DNA from 2 places in the Heyndrickxia sp. FSL K6-6286 genome. Region 2 is predicted to be linked to the other one. Evidence: a T-box and tRNA genes for the amino acid it is inferred to sense, from the RefSeq annotation. Region 2 holds a T-box; the other holds one or more tRNA genes.
What was found. A T-box is a leader RNA that pairs with one kind of tRNA and senses whether it is charged. The one in region 2 lies ahead of MHI39_RS08810 (valine--tRNA ligase), so its partner is inferred to be a tRNA-Val.
Positions count from the first base shown of each region.

Region 1: it has a tRNA-Val gene. The T-box ahead of MHI39_RS08810 (valine--tRNA ligase) is inferred to sense a tRNA for this amino acid. The anticodon was not compared.

Region 1 covers NZ_CP152029.1:3,452,302-3,461,987, forward strand. Annotated here, with positions in the region: gene MHI39_RS17355 (glycosyltransferase) at 1-834, shown strand, start outside; gene MHI39_RS17360 (glycosyltransferase) at 904-1,890, shown strand; gene MHI39_RS17365 (Gfo/Idh/MocA family oxidoreductase) at 1,998-2,969, shown strand; gene MHI39_RS17370 (DUF1796 family putative cysteine peptidase) at 3,031-3,657, shown strand; gene MHI39_RS17375 (hypothetical protein) at 4,050-4,838, shown strand; gene MHI39_RS17380 (hypothetical protein) at 4,844-5,308, shown strand; gene MHI39_RS17385 (GNAT family N-acetyltransferase) at 6,098-6,601, shown strand; tRNA gene MHI39_RS17390 (tRNA-Val) at 6,730-6,802, opposite strand; gene MHI39_RS17395 (esterase family protein) at 6,940-7,662, shown strand; gene MHI39_RS17400 (YjcG family protein) at 7,751-8,263, shown strand; gene MHI39_RS17405 (GNAT family N-acetyltransferase) at 8,271-8,693, shown strand; gene csaA (chaperone CsaA) at 8,753-9,085, opposite strand; gene MHI39_RS17415 (hypothetical protein) at 9,117-9,350, opposite strand; gene MHI39_RS17420 (stage VI sporulation protein F) at 9,497-9,686, opposite strand, start outside.
Region 2 covers NZ_CP152029.1:1,747,285-1,756,970, reverse strand. Annotated here, with positions in the region: gene MHI39_RS08815 (folylpolyglutamate synthase/dihydrofolate synthase family protein) at 1-524, opposite strand, end outside; gene MHI39_RS08810 (valine--tRNA ligase) at 608-3,253, opposite strand; T-box leader at 3,309-3,576, opposite strand; gene MHI39_RS08805 (hypothetical protein) at 3,750-3,941, shown strand; gene ysxE (spore coat protein YsxE) at 4,006-5,022, opposite strand; gene spoVID (stage VI sporulation protein D) at 5,131-6,327, opposite strand; one part of gene MHI39_RS08790 (IS3 family transposase) at 6,495-6,951, shown strand; one part of gene MHI39_RS08790 (IS3 family transposase) at 6,951-7,843, shown strand; gene hemL (glutamate-1-semialdehyde 2,1-aminomutase) at 7,899-9,188, opposite strand; gene hemB (porphobilinogen synthase) at 9,314-9,686, opposite strand, start outside.

The DNA of each region.
Region 1 (9,686 bases), 1.7 Mb from region 2:
GTAACATATGGTTGGGGACAGGAACAAACTCATGAAAAACAATATATGATAAAAACCTGTGTTCAAGCTAGACAAATTCCGCATGTCTATTGGTCAGTTGAAGATCCACTTTATACAGATAACTTTGTCGTTCCATTAATTATGGTAAGTCAACCTGATTATATTTTCACTATTTGTCCTTCCAAAATTAGTTATTTTCAATCTTTAGGATTTCGTGCTGGTTACATGGATTGGGGCGTTCAGCCAACCATTCATTACCCAACAACACCTGACCCTCAGTATGCCGTTGATATTGCAGTTATTGCTAATTCCTATGATTGGATATTGAATCAATATTCAGTCGATCAACGCATGGAATCGATACGAAATTTAGTCATTCCTCTTGTAGCAAACAATATCAGAGTTGATATTTGGGGCAAAGGCTGGCAGGAAATGTTTGCATATTTGGGACTTACTATTGATCCAACTTGGTTGCATGGTCCTCTTCCCTTCCATGAATGCAACAAGGTGTATAATTCTGCAAAAATTAATATCGGCTTTCAGAATTACACAACACAGGTAACTCAACGAACTTATGAAGTTCTTGGAGCAGGAGGCTTTTTATTATCTCAAGATACACCTGCTGTTCGGCAACTGTTTGAGCCAGGCAAACACCTTGTAGTATCCTCTTCTCCTCAGGAAACGCTAAATAATGTTATCTACTATTTACAAGCTGAAGGAGAAAGACAAACCATTGCAAATCAAGGATATACAGCAGCCCTTCAACACACCTATCGCAATCGAGTTGAATATATGCTTCAAATTCTTAGAAACGAGGGTATTTTGTCACTTTAAACTTTTAAATGTAATAGCCCATTAAATATCTGTTAAACAAACAATTTTTATATTGAAAGGATGTATTCAATGAGAGTATTTTGTTTTGATAGCAATGATGCAATGATGCATTTGCTCTCAAATGGTTTTCGTGATGCAGGTCATGAAGTATTAGTAATAGGGGCAGACAATTTAGATGCCGTCGTAAATTCTCTGGAACTTTTTAAGCCAGAGCTTGTGATTACAAATGGTTGGGGATTAGAACAAACGGTTGAAAATCAAATTTGGATAAAAAACTACGTAAAACCTAGGAATATTCCGCATGTTTATTGGTCAATTGAGGATCCTTCATTTACATCAACCTTTGTACTACCCTTAATCCAACGTACTGAACCAGATTATGTTTTTACACTTACTGCACCTATAGTTGATTATTACCGATCTCTAGGAATTAAAGCAGCACATTTAGATTGGGGCTATCAGCCATCGATTCATCACCCTGTACCACCTATACCTGAGTATAATTTTAATATTGCCTTAGTAGCCAATTCATATGAATGGGTCTTTGATACTTGGAATATTGATTACCGCATTGAATCAATGAAACAATTGATTTGCCCTTTAATAGAAAACAATGTACGTATAGATATTTTCGGAAAAGGGTGGGAAAAAATAAATCCTTATATCGATATGGAAATCAATCCAGATTGGATTCATGGGACTGTGCCCTATCTCGATTGTAAAAAAATATATAGTTCTGCGAAAATAGTCATTGGATTACAAAATTTCACTACTCAAGTCACCCAACGGACTTATGAAATACTTGCGGCAGGCGGATTCCTTTTAACATCTGACACCCCTGCAGTAAGACAGCTTTTCTTACCAGGTCGTGACTTAGTGGTTTCCTCAAGTCCCTATGAAACATTAAATTTAGTACATTATTACTTACAAAATGAATGGGAAAGAAAACAGATTAGTAGCCTAGGAACAGTTGCAGTCCAGCCCCACACTTATAAAGCTAGAGCTGAATATATTTTAAATGTATTAAAAGCAGAGGGTATCTTACCAGCAATATAAAATACAATGAATATCTTTTGGCCAAGGAAAAAAGATATTTCTTCCAAACTCCAATAAGGAAATTAGACTTTTGTTAATAAGTGTATATGAATGAGTGGTGAATATATTTGAAAGCAATAAAATTCGGTATTGCTGGAGTTGGAGTAATGGGTAAAAACCATTGCAGAATTTTGAGTATTTTAAAAAATGTAGATTTTATAGGTATTTATGATAAAAATCAAAGTGTTTGTGAAGACATGGCTAATACTTATCATGTGACGGCTTTTTCTTCTTTTGAAGATATGCTTTCTGAAGTGGATGCAGTCATAATTTCTGTACCAACAACATTCCATTATAGTTATACCTACGAAGCTATTCAAAATGGAAAACATGTATTTGTAGAAAAACCGTTTGTTAGTTCATTAAAGGATGCTGAAAAATTAATTGAATTCAGCAATACCATTCAAAACTGTGTCATTCAAGTAGGACATATTGAAAGATTTAATCCAGTCATTCAAAGGTTGAATGACATAATGGATTCCTCAAAAATTATTAGTTTGGAAGCAAGTCGGTTATGTGCAACGGAACGAAATCTTGATGTAGATGTCGTTCTCGACCTAATGATCCATGATATTGATATTATCTTAAACCTTGCGAACAGTCCCTTAGTAAGTGTAACAGCCATAGCTGCCTATTCATCACAAAAGGATGCACAGCCAAATATCGTTAATGCATTATTAAGGTTTGAAAATGGAATTATTGCAAGTCTTATTGCCAATCGTACTTCCCAAAAATCACTAAGAACAATTTCGGTTACTGAACAAGAACGTGTGCTCACAGCGGATTACTTGACGAAGGAGCTTCTTGTTTATAATAGACCGATTTTCAATCAATACCTTTCAACAACGATTGATAACTCAATTGAAAAAATCAAAGTACCTCCTATTGAACCTTTGCAGGCAGAAATCCAGCATTTCATACAATCGATTCAAAACCAACAAACACCTATTGTTAGTACTAGTGAGGCAACAAAGGCACTATCTGTTGCTATGAAAATAAAAGAGTCAATTAAAAATGGCAAAACCATCTACTTCGATTAAGAATCAAATGATATGACATGGTACCAAAAAAGTAAACATATTATTCTAGAGGAATGATTTTATGAAAATAGAAGATATTAAGGGTTCATATGATTACATCGCAAGCATTGGTGATAACTGCCAGCCTGCCCATCAATTAGACCGATTACAATTGCGAAAGTCTTCCGGACCATTTGATTGGATTGCAACACGTTCATTAGATGTTATTAGTTTACTTATAAGTAATAGATTTGCAAATTTTATGGATAATAATTACCTTGTCATCGATGGCCAAGATCCTGGTAGTCACTACTATAATGTCAGAGAAACATTATATAACCTCTACTCAATGCATGATTTTCCTATAACCAATGATTGGACAGCATCGTATACGGAAGCAAAAGCTAAATTTGATAGAAGAGCCCAACGCTTTTTGCATCAAATAGAAAACTGTCAATCGATTCTACTCGTTCGATTAATGGGTACCTCTGAAGAAGCTGTACGATTAAAATCTGTCTTATCAGGAATTGTAAATGGAAACTTTTCTATTCTTCTCATTAATTATCATGACAATAATGAAGTGCTGGATCTTAACTTGATCGACGAGAATATTTGCTCTGTCCTCATTCCTAATGACCCAAATCGCTGGGAAGGGAATGATGGTGCATGGAGTGCGTTGTTTAATGGAATCACTTTGACTGGAAATTGATTTAGGAAATAATGATTTCTAAGGCTTGCCCTTTAGTTTAGACAATAAACTTATATTGTTTAAAGCTAAAGGGCATTTTCATTATTTATAAGAGAGTAATGATTATAATCTTTTGTAGCACTGAGCAATAAAAAGTTTCATTATCATCTATGTAGTTATCCTATCCCCCCTCTCTTTTAATATCTCTCTTCAAGAAAGTAATATTTAAGCATAATACTCTCTTGATATGCTCAATAATCCCCACCTACTGCTTTAAAAATTGTCATTCTCTCTTTATATTTTCCCTGCAAGAAATAAGATCCTCCACTAAAATTGAGTCATAAAGAAATCGGATAAAGAATCTAATTTGTGGAAAACTAGTTTTAATTAAAATTGACTAAAGGTGACATTAAATGAACAATTACTCGAATGACAATACCGCAAGACGCTATGTAGCAAATGTAAGTGTTGTTGGAACTACTCAAGTACATTTAAGAAACCCTTATATAATCGGTTGGTGGTCCGCTGCCTTCCCAGGTTTTGGTCACCTTCTTTTATCAAAATATATTAGAGGCTATATGCTATTTATGTGGGAAGTTATTGTAAATTTAAAATCGCATCTTAATCTTGCTATGATTTATTCCTTTCAAGGTAAAATTGACTTAGCAAAGGATGTTTTGGATACAAGATGGCTTCTTATGTATATTCCTGTTTATCTCTTTGCTATCTGGGATAGTTATCGTACTACGGTTGATCTGAATAAGGTTTTTTTATTAGCAGAACACGAAAAGCATCGAATTAATTCTTTTAGTTTAGGTGCGATAGAAATCAATTATCTAGACAAAAGGAGTCCCTTTCTATCAGTAATTTGGTCGCTTTATATTCCAGGACTGGGACAACTTTATATACACAGGATATTAACCGCCTTTTTCGTCATCATTTGGTTAGTTATATTTTTTTATTTTTCACATGCGTTAGAAGCAATCTCCTTATTATTTTTAGGAAAAGTTCAGAAGAGTATATCAGTTCTGGATCCACAATGGCTTTTATTTATTCCATCAATCTATGGGTTTTCCATTTTCGATTCTTATATGAATACAGTTGAAAATAATAAGCTTTATGAAAAGGAACAAAGAAAATATTTACAAGAACATTATCAAGCTTCAAGCTTTCGAATTATAAAAGGGCAAAAAGCGAAGTGATCAGTATGCAATTATATTCAACATTTGAAAATAGTATTTTTTTAGAAATGGCCATTGCTACTTTAGAAAAAAAAGGGATAAATAAGGAGAATATTTTTGCTGTTCCCTTGGACAATCGGACAGAAGAAAGAAAAATGTTTGATTCTATTCATCGTTCAGATGGAACATCACTTGTTGATATCGGAATGGCACTTGCGACGGGATTTTCTGTGATTGGTGCTAGTATTGGTTTTAAACTCTCTTGGGGCCCTATTTATTGGGGGTTAATTAGTGCATGTATTGGATTTGTTTTGGGATTTATTATTAGACTTTTTATTGAATGTGTAATTAAAAAGAGAAAAAGAATTTTAAAGGGAAAGCATTCTGAAGTCATTCTAATTATCAATTGTGAAGAAAATCAGGCAGAGTTTATCGAAAACATACTTTGGGGTCATTTTGCTTTAGGAGTAGCTAAAATAATGCATACGTAGAAAGGACATTTGATTTGTGGAAATTAATCATTATTATATTTATCATTTTTAACATAATAGCCTTTGTTATTCCTAAAAATATTAACAAAATAGAAATATATGCAACATGCTTTTTTGCTTTTTCCTATGGTTTAATAACCGATATAATATTGGATTTACACTATCATCTTTATGGATATATCCATAAAGGGTTTGACTGGGGAGGATTACTAAGTACTTTTTTATACTTTCCTTCAATAAGCTACTTATTTCTTAATTTTTTTCCTTTTAAAAAGCGGTTGTTACGCAAAATATATTATGTTCTAGGATGGTCTATATTCTCTATTATTTTTGAATGGTTTACTTTAAAAACTGGATTTTTTTACTATACTGAATGGAAAATCTGGTATTCAGGTTTATTATATCCACTCATATTTTCATCACTTGTTCTCAATATGAAATTCGTTAAAAGGATTAACCAATAACTTTATAGTCAAGGCCTTAAAAAGGCTGGGGTAACCTATACGCTGACGGTCAAAATTAATCATTTTACATCAAAGTAATAACCGTAAATTTAATACTTAAGCATTTTATCATTTACAGCTGATATTTTTTTGGTTACATCACTAAATAGTTAAACACTCCCTATTAGATCATGTAGGAGTCATTACCAATTTTCTTTAAATATACTTTTTAAAAAAAGAAACTAATTTAATTGGAATAAGAAATTCTACTTTTTATTGCAATAATCTTGTTACGTAATATAACATAAAATTAGAGTATAAACGAATATCTCCAAGGGAGCCTATTATGTCAGAAAACATAGCATTTAAAAATGCAAGTATTGAAGATTTACCGATTATTGTTGATATTTATAACTCAACCGTTCCAAGTCGAATGGTAACTGCTGATACTGAACCTGTATCAATAAACGATAGATTAGATTGGTTTAATGAACATAATCCTAACAAAAGACCTTTGTGGGTTGTAGAATATGATGGCCAAATTTGTGGTTGGGTAAGTCTTCACTCTTTTTACGGAAGACCAGCTTATAATGCTACTGCCGAAGTAAGTATTTATCTTCATGAAAGTTTTAGAGGTAAAGGACTTGGGAAGAAGATTCTAAAAAAAGTTATAGAGGAATGTCCTAACCTTAGTATTGATACCTTACTTGGATTCATCTTTGGACACAACGAGCCCAGTATTGGCCTATTTTCAAGTTTCGGTTTTGAGAAATGGGCTCATCTACCGGAAGTTGCTATATTAGATGGGCTTAAGAGGGATTTAATTATTATGGGAAAAAAGATTTCTTAGCTTTATAAAATTAGTGATTGATTTGATAAATCAAGGAAAATATTGAATCTAACTCATTAAGAGTTGAATTTCCAATTGAAGGAAAAACGCAAAAACCCTAGAACCGTTAGGCTCTAGGGTTTGGTTTATGATTCTGACTGGGCTCGAACCAGCGACCCCCACCCTGTCAAGGTGGTGCTCTCCCAGCTGAGCTACAGAATCATAATAATATGCTAGGACAATAATAAATATAAGTGAATTCGATTTATATGTCAATATTTTTTTGAATAAACATAGAAAGTATTTCCTTTTTTATTTTTTCGAAGTAATATTAGTTATATGAGATAGGAGGATGAATATTGACTACATCAAAAAGCACCATTAAAGATTTTATGTTTGATAGTAAGGAATTAGGGGAATCATTAAATATCTTGGTCTATTTGCCAGCTAATTTTTCACCATTATATAAATATAATTTATTAATTGCACAAGATGGGAAAGATTACTTCCAGCTTGGGAGAATTGCACGCGTTGCAGATGAATTATTGGAAAACGGAGAAATTGAAAACGTTATTATTGTTGGCATTCCTTATCGAAATGTTCATGATCGCAGAAAAAAATATCATCCGGATGGTGAACATAATGCTGCTTACATTCGATTTTTAGCACATGAGCTTGTTCCATTTTTAGATCAGCACTATCCTACATTACATGTTGGGAATGGACGAGTTCTAATCGGAGATTCTTTAGGAGCAACAGTATCATTAATGACTGCTTTGAAATACCCAAATATATTTGGGAAAGCCATCTTACAATCACCACTTGTTGATGAAAAAGTATTAGAAGCAGTTCGAAACCATCCTAATCCGCAATTACTGGATGTGTATCATATTATAGGTTTAGGAGAAACAGAGGTTAAAACCACAAATGGAAATATAGAGGATTTTCTGACACCAAATCGCGAGCTACATCGGCTTTTTGGAGAAAAAGGGTATCCTAATTTTTATGAGGAATTCGATGGAAACCATACATGGAAGTTTTGGCAACCAGATTTAAAAAGAGCATTAAAAATGACTTTTTAGCACGAAAAGTGTTTATTATGTTAAATTTTCCGAAAAATTGTTATAATGGTAGTATTCTATCCAACAAATTTTAAGGAGGTAATAAAATATGAAATACGGTATTGTCATGTTTCCATCTAAACAGCTACAAGATCTTGCAAATTCCTACAGGAAAAGATACGATCCCCATTATGCGTTGATTCCTCCACACCTTACTCTTAAACATATCTTTGAATCTTCTAATGATGAAATAAAAGATATTACGGAAAAACTTACTAAGCTTACTAAACAGTTCGAACCAATGAAAGTGAATATTACAAAGGTAAGCTCATTCCAACCTGTTAATAATACGATTTATTTCAAAGTTGAACCTACTGAAGAATTAGAGCAATTACACAAGACATTATATTCTGAACTACCTGGTGGAGAACCTGAGTATGCTTTTGTTCCTCATATTACAATTGGTCAAAAGCTATCCAATGATGAACACTCAGATGTATATGGTCAGCTTCGGATGCTTGGGATCAATCATGAAGAAATTATTGATCGAATCCACTTATTATATCAGCTCGAGAACGGATCCTGGACCGTTTATGAAACATATCGCTTAGGAGAGGAATAACTATATCGTGAAAGCTATTCAAGCAACTACTGAAGAACAATTAAATGATGCTTTTAAAATTCGTAAAAAAGTTTTTGTGGACGAACAACATGTTGATGTTGCAGAAGAAATTGATGAGTACGAGAATGACTCAATACATTTTGTGCTATATGATGATCAAAAGGCGGTTGCTGCAGGTCGCTTCCGAGTTATCGAAGGAAAAGGGAAAGTAGAACGCATTTGTGTTCTCTCTTCCTACCGTGGAAAAGGTGCAGGGAAAATGATCATGGATGCCATACATAGTTATGCATCTGGCATGGATATCAAGGTGCTAAAGCTGAATGCTCAAACCCATGCCATCCCTTTCTATGAAAAATTAGGTTACCAGGTGGTTTCTTCTGAATTCTTAGATGCTGGAATTCCACATAAAACTATGGAAAAAGAAGTATAAGTATTCTTATAATTGGAGACTAGTTTGTACATTATCTATGTATATTCTCGTCTCCTATTTTATGCGATTGGCGTTCCATTGGGCACATCTAAAGTGGGCTGAAGTAAAATTACATCTCCTTTTTCAGGAACACCTCCAAGAACAAGGACTTCAGATTTATAACCCGCGATTTTACGGGGTGGAAAATTTACAACTGCCACCACCTGATTTCCGATCAATGCTTCTGGTGTATAACGTTTGGTAATCTGAGCACTCGATCGTTTAATTCCAATTTCTTCTCCGAAATCAATTTCCATTTTAATAGCAGGAATTTTTGCTTCTGGGAAATGTTCTGCTTTGATTACTGTACCAATTCGTAAATCCAACTTCAGAAAGTCATCAATTGTTGCCATATGTTCACTCCTATATTCAATCATCCTTCATCTATATATATACGTTAATAAATCGTCCTTTTCCTGTTAGTTCTGGATACGATTTTTTCTTAATGGTTGGAATTTCATACACATATTTTTTTTTATTCAATATTATTTCATCATTATAGTAAGGTGGATTCATAATCTTAGAGGTTTTCATCAGCTTGTATGGCTCATTTTGTTTAATCATTCGCAGATGGTATTGGTAATATTGCGGATTTTCAACATTTAAACGATAACCCATATCGTTCCCTCCTTTTTTCCACTTTTTCCTTTAATCATACCCATTTAAAGTGATTTCAAACATATGTATTGGGGTTATCCCACACTACATCTCTAAACCAATCCGTTCTAGATATAGTTTTTTGTGAAGACACCCCTCTAAATAAACTACTTCTTATTGTTTAACATTTTGGAAATCGTGTTCATATCCAACTTCTTTCCATCGTTTACAATAGATTGAACCATCTTGTCTTCAAGTTCCTTAGAAACTGGCTTATTGGCAATTTGGGAAACTCGTTTAATGATTCCACGTACCGTATTTTCATCCTTAAAGTTCGCATTTTGCAAAGAATTAGCC
Region 2 (9,686 bases):
AGAATATTCATATGATCCATTCCAATATTTGTAATAATACTCATGATTGGAACTAGTATATTGGTTGAGTCTAATCTACCACCAAGTCCTACTTCAAAGATGTTAATATCCATTGGATTCATATTAGCAAAGTAATATATAGCCATCACGGTAATCACTTCAAATTCTGTCATTGTTCCTAGTTCTGTTGTTTCAATCTCTTCGACTAAAGGTTTGATGACGTTCACTAGCTGAATAATCTCTTCATCCTTTATTGGGGCACCATTTACACTTATACGCTCGTTAAACGTTTCAATGTAAGGTGAAGTAAATGTTCCTACCTTATAGCCTGCTTCATTTAAGATCGAACGAAGATAAGTAACCGTCGAGCCTTTTCCGTTTGTTCCTCCAATATGGATGACCTTTAATTTTTTTTCAGGAGATCCTAATTTTTCCATCATCCATTGCATTCGTTCTAAACCAGGTTTAATACCAAATCTTAATCTTGAATTAATCCAATGAATGGCTTCATCATACGTTTTCATTACGATTCCCTCTTTTTTCTACTGATGTAATAATAAAGAGGCTGCCTGTTTTTTTAGACAGCCTCTCACGGTTGATAATAACATTAATTTTGCTTTAATTCTTCTATTCTTGCTTTAACCGCTGCTTGTTTTTCTAAATAATCTTTTTCCTTTGCTCGTTCCTCTTCAACGACCTGAGCTGGAGCTTTGCTTGTGAATTTTTCATTACCTAGTTTCTTTTGTACTCTATCTACTTCTTTAGACCATTTATCTAATTCTTTTTCCAAACGTGCTATTTCTTCATCAATATTAATCAAACCTTCCAGAGGAAGGAATAGTTCAACTCCTGTTACAACAGCAGTCATCGCTTTTGCTGGTGTATCCATTTCAATATCAATGATTAATTCTTCCGGATTACAGAAACGTTCAATATAGGACTGATTCTTTGTTAAAACGCTTAGTACTTGTTCATCCTTTGCCTTAAGTAATAGTTTAATCTTTTTACTTAATGGTGTATTTACTTCTGCACGAATATTACGTACCGAACGAATGATTTCAACTAATAATTTCATTTCACCCGCTGCGGCCTCATCATGTAAATCATTGTTTTTCGTAGGCCAATTTGCTACCGTAATCGATTCACCTTGATGAGGTAGATTTTGCCAAATTTCTTCTGTAATAAATGGCATAAATGGATGTAAAAGACGCATAGTGTTATCTAAAACATACGCTAAAATAGAACGAGTTGTTTTCTTAGCAGTCTCGTCTTCCCCATAAAGTGGTAATTTAGCCATTTCAATATACCAATCACAGAAATCATCCCAAATGAAGTTATATAAAGCTCGACCCACTTCCCCAAACTCATACTTATCGGCAAGTTTAGTTACTGTTTCGATGGTTTCATTTAAACGAGTTAAAATCCATTTATCTGCAACTGATTTTTCACCATTTAAATCAATTTCATCAAAAGTTAATCCATTCATATTCATTAAGGCAAAGCGTGAGGCATTCCAAATTTTATTGGCAAAATTCCAAATGGATTCAACCTTTTCCATACTGAACCTTAAATCTTGACCTGGTGAGCTGCCTGTCGATAAGAAATAACGCAGTGAATCTGCCCCATATTTATCGATAACATCCATTGGATCAACGCCATTTCCAAGAGATTTACTCATCTTTCGACCTTGTTCATCACGAACAAGACCATGAATTAATACATCTTTAAATGGTATTTCGCCAGTAAATTCTTTCGCTTGAAAAATCATTCTAGCTACCCAGAAGAAAATAATATCGTAACCAGTTACTAATGCATTCGTTGGGTAATAACGTAGAAAATCTTTTGCCTCAGTATCGGGCCAACCCATAGTTGAGAATGGCCACAGTGCTGAACTAAACCATGTATCTAATACATCTGAATCTTGCTCCCAGTTATCAATATCAGTAGGTGGTTTTGTATCAACATAGATTTCACCTGTTTCCTTATGATACCAAGCTGGAATTCGATGACCCCACCAAAGCTGGCGCGAAATACACCAATCACGAATGTTTTCCATCCATCGTAAATACGTATTTTCAAATCTTTCAGGTACAAAGTGAACTTTTGAATCGGATTTTTGTAATTCAACTGCTGCGTCTGCTAATGGCTGCATCTTAACGAACCATTGTGTTGACAAATATGGTTCAACAACAGCACCACTACGTTCAGAATGTCCAACAGAATGCATATGATCTTCTATTTTAAAGAGTACATTTTCTGCCTGTAAATCTTTAACGATTTGTTTACGACATTCAAAACGGTCCATGCCTTCATATTTACCTGCTTTTTCATTCATGGTTCCGTCTTCATTCATAACCAATATACGTTCTAAATTATGGCGGTTTCCAATTTCAAAGTCATTAGGATCATGTGCTGGAGTGATCTTAACTGCACCTGAACCAAATTCCATATCTACATAATCATCACCAACAATCGGTATTTCACGGCCTGTTATTGGTAAAATAACCGTTTTTCCGATTAAATGTTTATAACGATCATCATTCGGATGAACAGCTACAGCTGTATCTCCTAGCATGGTTTCCGGACGTGTTGTTGCAATCTCAATATGCCCTGAACCATCTGCTAATGGATAACGCATATGATAAAAAGCACCCTGTATATCTTTATATATTACTTCAATATCAGATAATGCTGTTTTGGTTGCAGGGTCCCAGTTAATAATATACTCCCCACGATAAATAAGTCCCTTTTTATAAAGAGTAACAAACACCTTTTTAACTGCATCTGATAATCCTTCATCTAGAGTAAATCTTTCGCGGGAATAATCTAAACCTAACCCAATCTTAGCCCATTGCTTGCGAATAAAAGCCGCATACTCCTCTTTCCATTTCCAAGTTTCTTCTACAAATTTTTCTCTTCCGAGATCATACTTTGATATACCATTTTCTCTTAATTTCGCCTCAACTTTAGCTTGTGTAGCGATTCCTGCGTGATCCATTCCTGGTAGCCATAATACATCATAGCCCTGCATTCTCTTCATTCTTGTTAGGATATCTTGTAATGTTGTATCCCATGCATGACCAAGATGCAATTTCCCCGTCACATTTGGAGGTGGAATAACGATTGTATACGGTTCCTTATTTGGATCGTCTGCTGCCTCAAAGAATTTTCCTTTTAGCCACCATTCATAGCGGTCCTTTTCTATGGCATTAGGATCATATTTGGTTGACATTTGTAATTCATTTGTTTCCATTTCTTTCTCCTCACTTTCAGTAAAGGGTACCAAAAAAATAAAAAACTCCCATCGTCAAAAGGACGAAGGGAGCGATTTTCGCGGTACCACCTTTTTTCACAGAAACAGCATTAAAAGAACTGTTTCTGGCACTTATGTAAGATAACGGCTCTTCGCCGGCTTCCATTACTCCGCTATGTTTCACAGAAGCTACTCATGGGTGACTTTTCCAATGTTCTCTCTTAGGAAATCTTTCAGCTATTGATTTCCCTCTCTGAAGAAGTATGATAAATACCTCTGATAAAGTAGTATCCCATTGTACTTTTCCCAATCACTGCATTTACATTTTGATTTATTTTTATTTATTATACTATCTAATTAATAGTCATCTCGTCAATTATTATTGCCCATTTTTTTAAAAAAATTCATGGATAATCATTCAATTGACACTCTGACACAGATTCGCCTATTAATCATACATTATTACTAAGGGGATCGATAAGAGGAAGGTGAAAGAATGAAAAAAAAATTTAATCAATATACATTACAGTCTTGGATGAAAACATTCAAAGGCATATGTAAACAACTAATTATTCCTTTTACTATCTTTCAAGCTATTCGAACCATTTTATTACCCACTGCATTTGATGTTTTGTTATTAGCAATATTTATTTTAATTGCCTTTGCATTTCAAAACGAATGGATCTAGATATTTGCTAAAAACAAATATGGGTTGGGGTGGTAAGATAACAATATAGACCCATCCTTAATAGCTAGGAAGGGTCTGTCTTTTGTTTATCTATTTCATTCATTCGCATAACCACATATTCTGTATTTTTTAATAACCAATATTTTCTTTGAAGTTGTTTAACAAACTCCCATTCATTCTTTTTTGTTTTATTCAAATAATATTCCTCAACTATTTGATGAATCGGACCTGGATATGCTAAATAGCCAAGAAATAAGTATTTTTCATCCTCTCGAAATGGAAAATGCGATAAATATGTGTTTAGCCAATCCACACACTCATCCATACGTTTCGGAAATGTATTTAATGTTCTCGCTAAGAATGGTAATAAATCATGTATTGGGGACAAGATATTTGATTGTTCAAAGTTAGAAAAATATCCATAGCCCCTCTCATCGTATAAAAAATGCTCTGTAGAAATTTTCCCATGAACAACGACAGTTCTTCCCTTTTCCTGATCCTTTGAAACCTCATACCATTTTTCAAGTTGCTCTTTTGAATATTTTGCAGCTCGAAAGATATCCTGATAAAATGTACAAAACATTAATTCAAATGGTGACATATACCACTTCTGTTCACTACGTTCTAAAAATTCTTCAAAAAACTCGGTTTCCCTTTCCCATTGCCAAACAGTTTGATCATAATGCTCTTTACGTTGTTCTTTAGAAAGTTGGATGTCCTTAACTGATAAAGTATGAAGCCTAGCTAACTCCCTAAACATTTTTTGATGTTTTTCATTTCTATCTTCTTTCTCTTCATTTGGTAGCCAAGGCATTAAGTAATATAAATCATTTTCATGGAGAACCCCATATCTCCCATCCATTGTAGGATAAATTGGCACAATCCGATTATATCCACGGTGGTATAGCATTTGAACATTTTTTACAAAATCTGTACCCTTTTGTGGAGAGATTCTTTTTAAAGCAAAAACTCCTTCATTCGTAATAACTTTAAAGCTTTTTCCATATCTCTCGTAAAAATTAACATTTAAACCATATTGTTTAATAATCGTGTGAATATCTGTTTTTTTCGTCTTAGCCATCCTTTCACCTGCTTAACCCCTACGTATTGCCATTTTCATCATCTGAGAACATTTACATATAATCAACAACAGCGATTCACTAGGCTAGGAGTAAGAGCTAGACTTTAATTATTTTTTTGTAGCACTTACATATGAAGGAATATAGAGAACCTGCCCTTCGTATACGTCTTGATTAATTTCTAAATGATTCATTCTTAATATTTGTTGAACACTAATCTCATATTTATCAGCTAAATAATCGAGGGTCTCCCCATTTTGAACGATAACCACTTTTAGCTTCGCTGCTTTATCATCTGCTTTCCTAGCAAAAAAATCAGCTAATGAAATAGATTCGTACTTCCCAAATTTCTTCTTTTTCTTTGTTTTACTTTGATCTTCTTCTTCAGGAGATTCATCTTCTTCCTCTGCCTCTGACTGGGCAGATGGAGAGGATTCAATCTCATTGGTATCCTCATAATGTGCAGAGGATTCATTTCTGTGATCTCCAGAAACTTGAAGAAATTCCTCTTCTGATTCATTTACTATTCCTAGATTTAAAATAGGCTCTTCCTCTTTATTTTCTATCATTTCTTCATGATCTTCTGGTTCTTTCCTTGCTTCAATGACAAACGGTTGAAATAATTCTTCATCAACTTTAAAATCTACAAACTCTTCTTCGTTATTTCCCTCTTTTTCCTCCTCCTCAGGTTGTGGTTTTACTGGTAGTCCTCGTTCTAAATGGTATTCAGGTATTGATTCACTTTCTGTTTCAAACAATTCAGGGTCAACATTTACAGACTCTTCTGTATTATCTTCGGATTCGGTTTCCGAAACTTGTTCATTTACTTCTGGTTCTAATAATGATATCGGTATTTCTTGTTCATCACTTTCTTCCATTTCTTCATTGCGAATTCCAAAAATCGAAAGATCCGCAGTAAGTTTTAACTTACCTTTTTCCGGTAGTATATAGTCAAACATATCAATGCTTACATCGATATCTTCGAGTTGATTGATTCTATTCTTAGGTATCGTTACATCAACAGGAAAGCGATGTTCAAATTGATAAACACCATCATCTTCCCGATATTCAACCTGATGAACAAATTTTCCATGGAGATCTAATTCTTTTTCTTCGTACTCTTCTCCTCCCCCTTTGTATTCACCTTGCAGCTGTAAATTACCAATAATTTGTACATATTGCTCTTGTTCTTGAATGGTTATATGTGGATCTAATGAAATGGATAGAAGTTCATCAACTTCCTGTCCTTTTTTAAACCAAACATACTCCTCTAATGAAAATCGCAGTGACGATTGACTTTGTGACAAAGTGGATTCCTCCCTTCAATTCCAATAAAAACTAGCTATGTCATTTATATTTTTATGAATGAAATAAGAAGAATATGATTTTTTTAAATAAAAAAACCACATGATGGAAAACTGAACTGCACCCCAATTGTTAGACACAAACTAACAGTTGGAGGTGCAGTTTTTATATGTCTAAATTTAATATAGAGGAAAAAATAGAAGCAGTTATTCGTTATCTACAGGGAACGGAGGGGGTAAAATTTATTGCGAAATCCATAGGGGTACATCATACAGTCTTATTAAATTGGATAAAACAATATGAATATCATGGTGCCGATGCTTTAATAAAACCCTATACATCTTATACAACACAGTTTAAACTAGACGTACTGAATTATATGAGAGAGACAGGGACGTCTATAAGGGAAACTGCTGCAATATTTAACATTGCAACACATAGTACCATTCTAAAATGGCAAAAAGGTTTTGAATTACATGGAATTGACGCCCTGAAACCAACACAAAAGGGGCGCCCACCAATGAAAAAGGAAACGAATAAACCTCAACCAGTAGAAGGGTCTGAAGAAGCATTACGAGCTGAAAATGAACGTTTACGGATGGAGAATGCTTACTTAAAAAAGTTACATGCCTTAATTCAAGAAAAGGAAAAACTACAGAACAGGACAAAGCGCAAATAATTTATGAATTAAGGCAAGAATTTAAAGTGATTGATCTAGTAAAGGTCGCTGGTATTGCGCGTAGTACGTATTACTATTGGGTAAAACAAATGGATCGCCCAGATAAATATAAGGAAGTTAAAGAGTTAATTCAGGAGATTTTTGATGAACATCAGGGACGATATGGATATCGTCGGATCACATTAGAATTACATAACCGAGGCATCAAAATAAATCATAAAACAGTCCGCCGTCTTATGAATGAGATGGGATTAAAGTGTCTTGTGCGTATGAAAAAATATCGTTCCTACCGTGGGCAAGTAGGGAAAATAGCCCCAAATATTTTGGAACGTGATTTTAAAGCATCGAATCCAAACGAAAAGTGGGTAACGGATGTAACAGAATTCCATCTACACGGGGAGAAGCTATATTTGTCCCCCGTTCTAGATTTATTCAACGGAGAAATCATCGCTTATAACATAGAAAAGCGTCCTGTTTATCTACTTGTTTCGAAAATGCTGGACAAAGCTTTTGAGCATTTGAAAGAGGGTGACACCCCTATCCTCCATTCGGATCAAGGTTGGCATTATCAAATGAAGAAGTACCAACATGCTTTAAAGAAACATGAGATTACTCAAAGTATGTCACGTAAGGGGAATTGTTTAGATAACGCAGTCATGGAGAATTTCTTTGGCTTATTAAAGTCTGAATTACTCTATTTAAAAGAATTTGAGAGTATGGAGCATTTTAAAGAAGAATTAGAGAATTACATTCACTACTATAACCACAAACGGATTAAGACAAAATTAAAAGGCATGAGTCCGGTGCAATATCGAACTCATGCCCTAGTAGCTGCCTAAATCCCGTGTCTAACTTTTTGGGTTCAGATCAAAACATCATGTGGTTTCAGATCCACTAACCTCTGATTGTCTTAAAGGTAGTTTCAACTGCTTTTATTGTTTTTTCAATATCCTCATCTGTATGGGCTGTCGATAGGAAAAGTCCCTCAAATTGAGAAGGTGGTAAGAATACACCATTATTTGCCATTCCTCGATAATACTCAGCAAATAACTGTAAATCAGAAGTTTTTGCTGTATCATAATTTATTACATCTTCATTTGTTAAGAAAATACCAATCATCGAACCAGCTCGATTGATTGTATGCGGAATTTCATATTTCACTGCAGCATTATGCAAACCTTGTTCTAGTTTGTCTGCTTTTTTAATAAATTCTTTATACGTATCCGGAGTCAATTGAACAAGTGTTTCATAACCAGCAGTCATTGCTAATGGGTTACCAGATAAAGTTCCAGCTTGGTAAACAGGACCACTTGGTGCAATCTTTTCCATGATTTCTGCCTTTCCACCAAAGGCACCAACAGGAAGTCCTCCACCAATTACTTTCCCTAAGCAAGTTAAATCTGGAGTGATCCCAAAATACCCTTGTGCACAATGATAATCAACACGGAAACCAGTCATAACCTCATCAAAAATCAATAATGATTCATACTGGGAAGTTATTTCTCGCAATCCTTCTAAAAATCCTGGCTGTGGTGGAACAACACCCATATTGCCTGCAACTGGTTCTACAATAATACAAGCAATGTCTTCTCCAAATTGCTGGAAGGCAGCTTTAACTCCCTCCAAATCATTATAAGGAACAGTAACCGTATTAGAAGCAACACCTTCAGGTACACCAGGGCTGTCAGGTAAGCCTAGTGTAGCTACACCTGATCCTGCCTTAATTAACAATGAATCACCATGCCCATGATAGCTTCCCTCAAATTTTAAAATCTTATTGCGACCTGTATATCCTCTTGCAAGCCTTAACGCACTCATAGTTGCTTCGGTTCCAGAGGAAACCATCCGAACAATTTCAATAGATGGTACACGTTCTTTTACTAGCTTTGCAAGCTTGTTTTCAGCTAATGTAGGTGCACCAAAGCTAGTCCCATTCTCAGCAACTTTCTTCAAGGCACTGACTACTTGATCATTTGTATGACCTAGTATTAGTGGTCCCCATGATAAAACATAATCAATATATTCATTTCCATCAATATCATATATTTTTGAACCTTTTCCCTTTTCCATAAAAATCGGATCCATATTGACGGACTTAAAGGCACGAACAGGACTATTCACCCCACCGGGCATAAGTGTAATAGCTTCTTTAAATGCTTTCTTTGAATTTTCATAGGATCGCATCATATTAACCCCCATTTAGTTCGGATTGTTTTTCATTCTGCTTTTTCTTTTATGACAGTTTCTACCTGATAATTAAAGGAAAAAACAAGCAAAAATAACTAGAACAATGAAATAATCTTATTCAGTTATTCAGCTAACCATTTTGCAACATCTTTTGCAAAATAGGTAATAATTAAATCGGACCCAGCTCGTTTCATACTTGTTAACGTTTCTAGTACAATAGTCTTTTCATCGACCCAACCATTTTGTGCAGCCGCTTTTATAAGTGAATACTCACCACTCACATTATAAGCAACTACAGGAAGATTAAATTCATTTTTTACATCCCTTACAATATCAAGGTAAGAAAGTGTTGGCTTGACAATAAGAAAATCTGCTCCTTCTTCCACATCTGATTCAGCTTCTCTTAACGCTTCTAAGCGATTGGCAGGATCCATTTGATAGGTTTTTCGATCTCCAAATTGTGGTGTGCTTCCAGCTGCATCACGAAATGGACCA